DNA from 2 places in the Spirosoma foliorum genome. Region 2 is predicted to be linked to the other one. Evidence: riboswitches for the same ligand, from Rfam matches in the RefSeq annotation. Region 2 holds a riboswitch; the other holds the start of a gene.
The links. A riboswitch is a leader RNA that binds a small molecule or an ion and turns the genes downstream of it on or off. The one in region 2 is predicted to bind S-adenosylmethionine.
Positions count from the first base shown of each region.

Region 1: linked by a shared signal. The riboswitch ahead of H3H32_RS24940 (O-acetylhomoserine aminocarboxypropyltransferase/cysteine synthase family protein) and the one ahead of metH (methionine synthase) in region 2 are both predicted to bind S-adenosylmethionine.

Region 1 covers NZ_CP059732.1:5,900,051-5,903,472, reverse strand. Annotated here, with positions in the region: gene H3H32_RS24950 (polysaccharide deacetylase family protein) at 1-353, shown strand, start outside; gene H3H32_RS24945 (DciA family protein) at 429-755, opposite strand; SAM riboswitch class I at 946-1,049, shown strand; gene H3H32_RS24940 (O-acetylhomoserine aminocarboxypropyltransferase/cysteine synthase family protein) at 1,268-2,581, shown strand; gene H3H32_RS24935 (homoserine O-acetyltransferase family protein) at 2,680-3,422, shown strand, end outside.
Region 2 covers NZ_CP059732.1:5,219,347-5,222,768, forward strand. Annotated here, with positions in the region: gene metH (methionine synthase) at 1-1,911, opposite strand, end outside; SAM riboswitch class I at 2,022-2,129, opposite strand; gene H3H32_RS22185 (Ppx/GppA phosphatase family protein) at 2,461-3,348, shown strand.

The sequences.
Region 1 (3,422 bases), 680 kb from region 2:
ACTGGGGCGAACCACGCCACCCATTTAACGAGTTGGGGGTTTGGCAAATTCCGGCTTCGGTTACGCCAACCGTACGGATACCGTTGTTCTGGCTAAGTCTGAAAAATTTCCCATTATCCTATTATAAATTGCTCTGCCGCCAAACGCTGGAGGCCGATGGTTTTTTGAACCTATACGTTCATCCCTGGGAGTTTACCGATCTGTCGGGCTACGAGAAAATTCCAACCTATGTGCGTAGGCACTCAAAGGATGAATTGCTCGACCGGGTCGAAAACCTGTTACGCTTTCTGAAACCACTTGGTGATTTTAATACAATGGGAGAATTTGCAAACCAGTTGAGTAAAGAAAATTAGCGGAGTCTAGATCCGTCAAAAATGAAAATGCCATATCGGAGAGATATGGCATTTTCATTTTTGAGAGAAAGGGAATCAAATGAATATGACATCGTCAATCACATCAGAGCCCATGTCTTTATTGACTAACTGAATAAGTTTCTGTTTGGCATTAACGAGCTCGTTACGAAGTGGAGCCGATCCAATTTCGATATGAAGCTTGCGATCTCGAACGTACAGGCGGTTTGTACGCGACGCAATGGCTGGCCCCATCATACGTCCCCAGAAAGCCTCCAGGTAAGTTTCGTTGAAGCGAGTCTGGAGTTGATACGCTTTTAACAACTGCCCGATGGCATCTTTTAAGGACGTGACACCAGCCACTCTGGTAGCATTTTCACGGTTGTAGCGATACGTTTGGTTCATTGGGCAGTATGTCTTACTACAAAAGTAAACAAGGAATCGACTTGATGGATGACTGATGATCGACAAAAGAGAAAAAATGTATGGGCAGATAGAAAAAGCATCTAGTGTTTGGATTCGCACCGTTTGGCTAGTATACTTGCGCTATCAAGTCAATTGTTACGCGTCAGGTTAAGTCATACCGGCGCGCGTTGATTTATACAGAAGTGGGGAGAGATCAGGCTCTGTGAACCACTGGCAACCTACCACACGGCAAGGTGCTAACTCCTGCCTAAAGTTATTTAGGGACTATAAATCGTAACCTACATGCTCTACATCCAGCAATGTATGCCCCCAGGGGCCTGCTAAGCATTCAGCACCAACCGCCACGAAAGCCGGGAGGGTTTGTCGTGCGCTCCTAAAAAGCTATAAAGTTTTACAGTCATATAGTTGTATCGTTTACTACGCAGTAAACATACCCAGAGACGCTAAACTTTAGAACCCAGCAACCCTATAACATTTCAACTTTTTTTACCATGTCTGAACTTCATTTCGATACCCTACAGCTTCATGCTGGTCAGGAACCCGACTCGGCTACAAATGCTCGGGCGGTTCCTATTTATCAAACAACGTCCTTTGTCTTTAATGACTCCGCGCACGGGGCTGATTTATTTGCACTGAAAGCGTTTGGGAATATTTATACCCGAATCATGAACCCAACGTCCGATGTGTTCGAGAAGCGTATTGCCGCTCTCGAAGGGGGCGTAGCTGCGTTGGCCGTAGCATCGGGTCAGGCGGCTCAGTTTATTGCCCTGAGCAATATCCTGAGTGCTGGCGATAATTTTGTAACTACCTCATTTCTATACGGCGGAACCTACAATCAATTTAAAGTTTCGTTCAAACGGTTGGGTATCGAAGCCCGCTTTGCGGATGGCGATAAGCCAGAGTCGTTCGCCAAACTGATTGACGAAAATACCAAAGCGATTTACCTCGAAACCATCGGAAATCCCGGATTCAATATTCCCGATTTCGATGCGTTTGCCGCCTTGGCTAAAGAGCATGATCTGCCCCTTATTGTGGATAACACATTTGGCGCGGGTGGTTACCTCTTCCGACCACTCGAACACGGAGCGGCTGTGGTTGTCGAGTCGGCCACTAAATGGATCGGTGGACATGGTACGAGCATCGGTGGGGTTATTGTCGATGGCGGTACCTACAACTGGGGCAATGGTAAATATCCGCAGTTCAGTGAACCTTCGGAGGGCTACCACGGCTTGGTCTTCAGCGATGTGTTTGGCGTAAATGGGCCGTTTGGCAACATTCAGTTCATTATTCGTGCCCGCGTTGAAGGCCTGCGCGATTGGGGGCCAGCGATTAGCCCATTCAACTCATTTTTATTGCTTCAGGGATTAGAAACGCTGTCGCTGCGTGTTGATCGTACGGTGCAGAATGCGCTGGCGTTAGCGCAATGGCTCGAAAACCATGAGCAGGTTGAGGCCGTAAATTATCCCGGTCTGGAAAGCAGTGCCTATCATGGTCTGGCTAAAAAATATTTGAAACGCGGTTTTGGTGGCGTTTTCTCGTTCAAGATAAAAGGAGATAAAGACGCTGCCGATCAATTTGTCAATAATCTGAAATTAGTAAGCCATCTGGCCAACGTCGGTGATTCAAAAACGCTGATTATTCACCCGGCGGCCACTACACACCAGCAACTAAGCGAGCAAGAGCAAGCGAGTGCAGGCGTTGAGGTGGGCGTATTGCGCGTGTCGGCAGGTATCGAGTATATCGATGATATTAAAGCTGACTTCGAGCAGGCGTTTGCCAAAATTGCCGAATCGGTATTGACGTAGTTATTTATTTGTCATTCCGACGTCAGGAGGAATCTCAAAGCCTCTACTAAAGGAATTTGAGATTCCTCCTGATGTCGGAATGACAAAAAAAGAATAAAATGAACCTCCAGTATTTCGATTATAAATATTCGTTCGCGCTCGAATCGGGCGAAAGCCTGCCCGGATTTAGGTTGGCTTATACCACACGCGGCAGGCTCAATGAAGACCGCTCGAACGTCGTATGGGTGTGCCATGCGCTGACCGGTAATGCCGATGCGGGCGATTGGTGGGGTGGTATGGTTGGCCCCGGTAAATATTTTGATCCTGAAGCCCCGTCGGGAGCAGGGCAATTTGTTGTATGCGCCAATGTGCTAGGGTCGTGCTACGGCTCCACAGGTCCTTTATCGGTCAATTCGGCTACAGGTAAACCCTTTCACCACGAATTTCCGATGGTGACGATTCGAGATATGGTGAATGCGCTGGACTTACTTCGGCAGGAGTTGGGTATCGAAAAAATTCACACCTGTATTGGAGGATCGGTAGGTGGAGAGCAGGCGCTGGAATGGGCCATTTATCAGCCAAATCTAATCGAAAATCTGATCGTTATTGCGGCTAGTGCTGTGGCCTCACCCTGGTGCATCGCCTTTAATGAAGCGCAGCGAATGGCTATTGAAGCCGACCCAACCTGGCCAGAACAACGCGACGATGCAGGTTTGGCAGGCATGAAAGCGGCCCGCGCGATGGCTATGATTTCATACCGGAATTATGATACGTATGGGTTTACCCAGGCGCTGGATAACAATGAGCAATTAGACGGCTATAAATCGGCCAGTTACCAACGCTATCAGGGCGAAAAACTGGT
Region 2 (3,422 bases):
TTTTACCGTTTCGGCAAAATCGACCAGACGCTCGGTAGCATCGTCACGGCGATTCAGTAACACATCTTCGCAACGCTCCAGCAAATCTTTTGGAATGCTGTCGTAAACTTCAAGCTGACCCGCGTTCACAATACCCATGTCCATACCAGCCCGGATGGCGTGATACAAAAACGCTGAGTGCATCGCTTCCCGGACAACTTCGTTACCCCGGAAGCTAAACGAAATATTCGACACCCCTCCGCTCACTTTGGCCAACGGCAGGTTTTGCTTGATCCAACGGGTAGCGTTAATGAAGTCAACAGCGTAATTATTATGCTCTTCAATACCCGTCGCAACGGTCAGAATATTGGGATCAAAAATAATATCCTGAGGAGCGAAATTAACTTTATCGACCAGAATTCGGTAAGCTCGTTCGCAAATCTGAATGCGTCGTTCATACGAATCAGCCTGACCCGTTTCGTCAAACGCCATCACAACCGCAGCTGCGCCATACCGTTTCACTAACTGGGCCCGCTCAATAAAGGCTTCTTCGCCTTCTTTAAGCGAGATCGAGTTGACAATAGCTTTGCCCTGTACGCATTTTAGGCCCTCTTCAATGACTTCCCACTTAGAGGAATCGACCATAATAGGAACGCGGGCAATATCAGGCTCAGCGGCAATCAGATTCAGAAAGGTTTTCATGGCCTCTACCGAATCTAACATACCTTCATCCATGTTGATGTCGATCACCTGAGCCCCACCTTCAACCTGCCCACGGGCAATACTCAGTGCTTCATCGTAATTCCCTTCTTTAATGAGTCGGGCAAATTTCTTCGATCCCGTTACGTTTGTCCGTTCACCAACGTTCAGGAAGTTCGTTTGCTCTGTTATTTTCAGAGGTTCCAGTCCGCTCAGCTTCTGATAAGGCTCAGCATCTGGTAGTTGACGAGGGGGATATTTAGCAGCTACATCGGCAATAGCCTGAATATGATCGGGGGTAGAGCCGCAGCATCCGCCAACAATATTGACAAAGTTACTCTTGATAAAATCTTCAATTTGTAACGCCATCATCTCCGGCGTTTCATCGTACTCACCAAACTCGTTTGGCAAGCCTGCATTCGGATAGGCCGATGTGAAGAATGGGGCTTCTTTGGCCAGCGTTTGAATATACGGGCGCATGAGGGCTGCTCCCAATGCACAGTTCAGCCCCACACTCAACAGCGGTAAGTGCGAAACCGAATACAAAAATGCCTCGGTTGTTTGCCCCGACAGAGTTCGTCCACTGGCATCCGTAATGGTGCCCGAAATCATGATCGGCAGAACTGTTTTCTGTGGATTCAGATTGAAATACTTATCGATAGCGAACATCGCTGCTTTCGCATTGAGCGTATCGAAGATCGTTTCAACCAGCAGTAAATCAGAACCGCCATCCACCAAGCCACTCACCTGCTCATAATAGGCATTAACCAGTTCATCGAACGTGATGGCCCGGTAAGCCGGATTGTTGACGTCGGGCGAGAGTGAAGCGGTACGGTTAGTCGGTCCCATAGCACCGGCAACAAAGCGCGGCTTATCTGGATTTTGTTTTGTGATCTCAACAGCAACCTCTTTCGCAATCCGGGCCGATTCGTAGTTGAGTTCATAAGCCAACTCCTCCATATGGTAATCGGCCATGGCAATGGTTGTGGCGCTGAAGGTATTGGTTTCAATAATATCGGCACCAGCCTCTAAATATTGTTTATGAATTGCCTGAATTATATCCGGCTTTGTCAATGACAGCAAATCATTGTTACCCTTAAGATCGTGTGGCCAATCCTTGAATCGGTCTCCCCGATAATCCGCGTCGGTCAGGTTATACCGTTGAATCATGGTACCCATCGCGCCATCGAGGACAAGGATGCGTTCGTGCAGGAGTTCGTGTATCGTTTTCACTGGCAAGTTATACAAGGCATTATTCTTAGAGCTACCAACAAGGAGCGCCCTTAAAAAAATCCAAACTAGTAAAAAGACTTACCAACAGAAAGACAGGTAGCAGGAAGCTAATCTTATCTATCCCGCTTCGTAGCGGGAGGAAATTGGCACCATCTCCTGGAGTTGGCTGGTTGCCAAGACATCATCGGGTCCGTTCCCTCCGTCTTTCTGGATAAGCTAATGCAAAAGTAACCAAAAATAGGCTATGCTGGTATATTCTGCAGTCTATTTTTGGCTATTGATTCTGCTGATTTTAAGGGCGCTGGAGATTTAACCAACACCAATTTTTGCTGTCAATAGGACTAATGAGGCAGAGCTGACAGCATTTTCGGCTTAGGTGACTTAGCGTATGGACAGGCAAAAGGTGGCGAAAAAGTAGAGTGTCTGGCGTCAAAAAGAGTATCTTTGGCCTTTATTAAGGAGTGAAAGACTGAAAGAGTGAAAGAGCGAAAATGACGTGCGTCAGCCTTTTATTCTTTCAGTCTTTCACTCTTTCACTCTTTTGACTCTATGAAACTGGCAGCCATTGATATCGGTTCCAACGCAGCCCGTCTGCAAATCTCAACGATACTACACAACGACGACCTGGTTAGTTTTAAACGGGTTGAGTATGTCCGCTTCCCGCTTCGCCTAGGCCACGATGTGTTTAATTACGGCGCCCTGACCTCTGAAAGTGAAGCCCGAACCATGAAACTTATGCAGGCCTACAAACTGCTCATGGAGTTGCATGAGGTAGAGGATTATATGGCCTGTGCTACCTCGGCCATGCGTGAATCTGAAAATGGGCATGAGGTTGCCAAGCGGATTGAAGCCCAAACGGGGATCAAGATCCATATTATTGACGGTAGCAAAGAAGCTGAGCTCATTAATAATGTAGTAGTGCAAGCGCTGGACGATCGTCAGTATTTACACATTGATGTTGGCGGAGGGAGTACAGAGTTAAACGTGTATGAGAATCGTCAAAAAATAAACTCCAAATCCTTTAAGATTGGCTCTGTTCGATTGCTGGAAGGCAAGGAGACGAAAGGAGCCTGGCGTAAGATTGAAGATTGGGTGGAGGATAATGTTGATGGAACACGCGAGATTACGGCCGTTGGTACAGGTGGCAACATTAGTAAGCTATTTAATCTGGCCTCCAAAACCTCGGAACTGGAAACGACACGTTCCGAAATCGAACGAATTCGCGATTATATAGCCGGCTTTGGGCTGGAAGATCGGGTTAATAAGCTCCGACTGAATGCCGACCGAGCTGATGTGATTGTGCCCGCTGCCGACATCTATATTTCGGTTATGAAGTGGGCAGGGGCCAACAAAATTATTGTGCCTGATTTGGGACTGAAAGATGGCATTATTCAATTAGTCTACTCACAATTGGGCAAACGGAAGTCTCTCTCCTAGCCCAACGTTCATCAACTTAGCTACACAGTATTGCGGCCAAGCAGTCGCTAAACTCAAAAAAGGTTTACACGGTG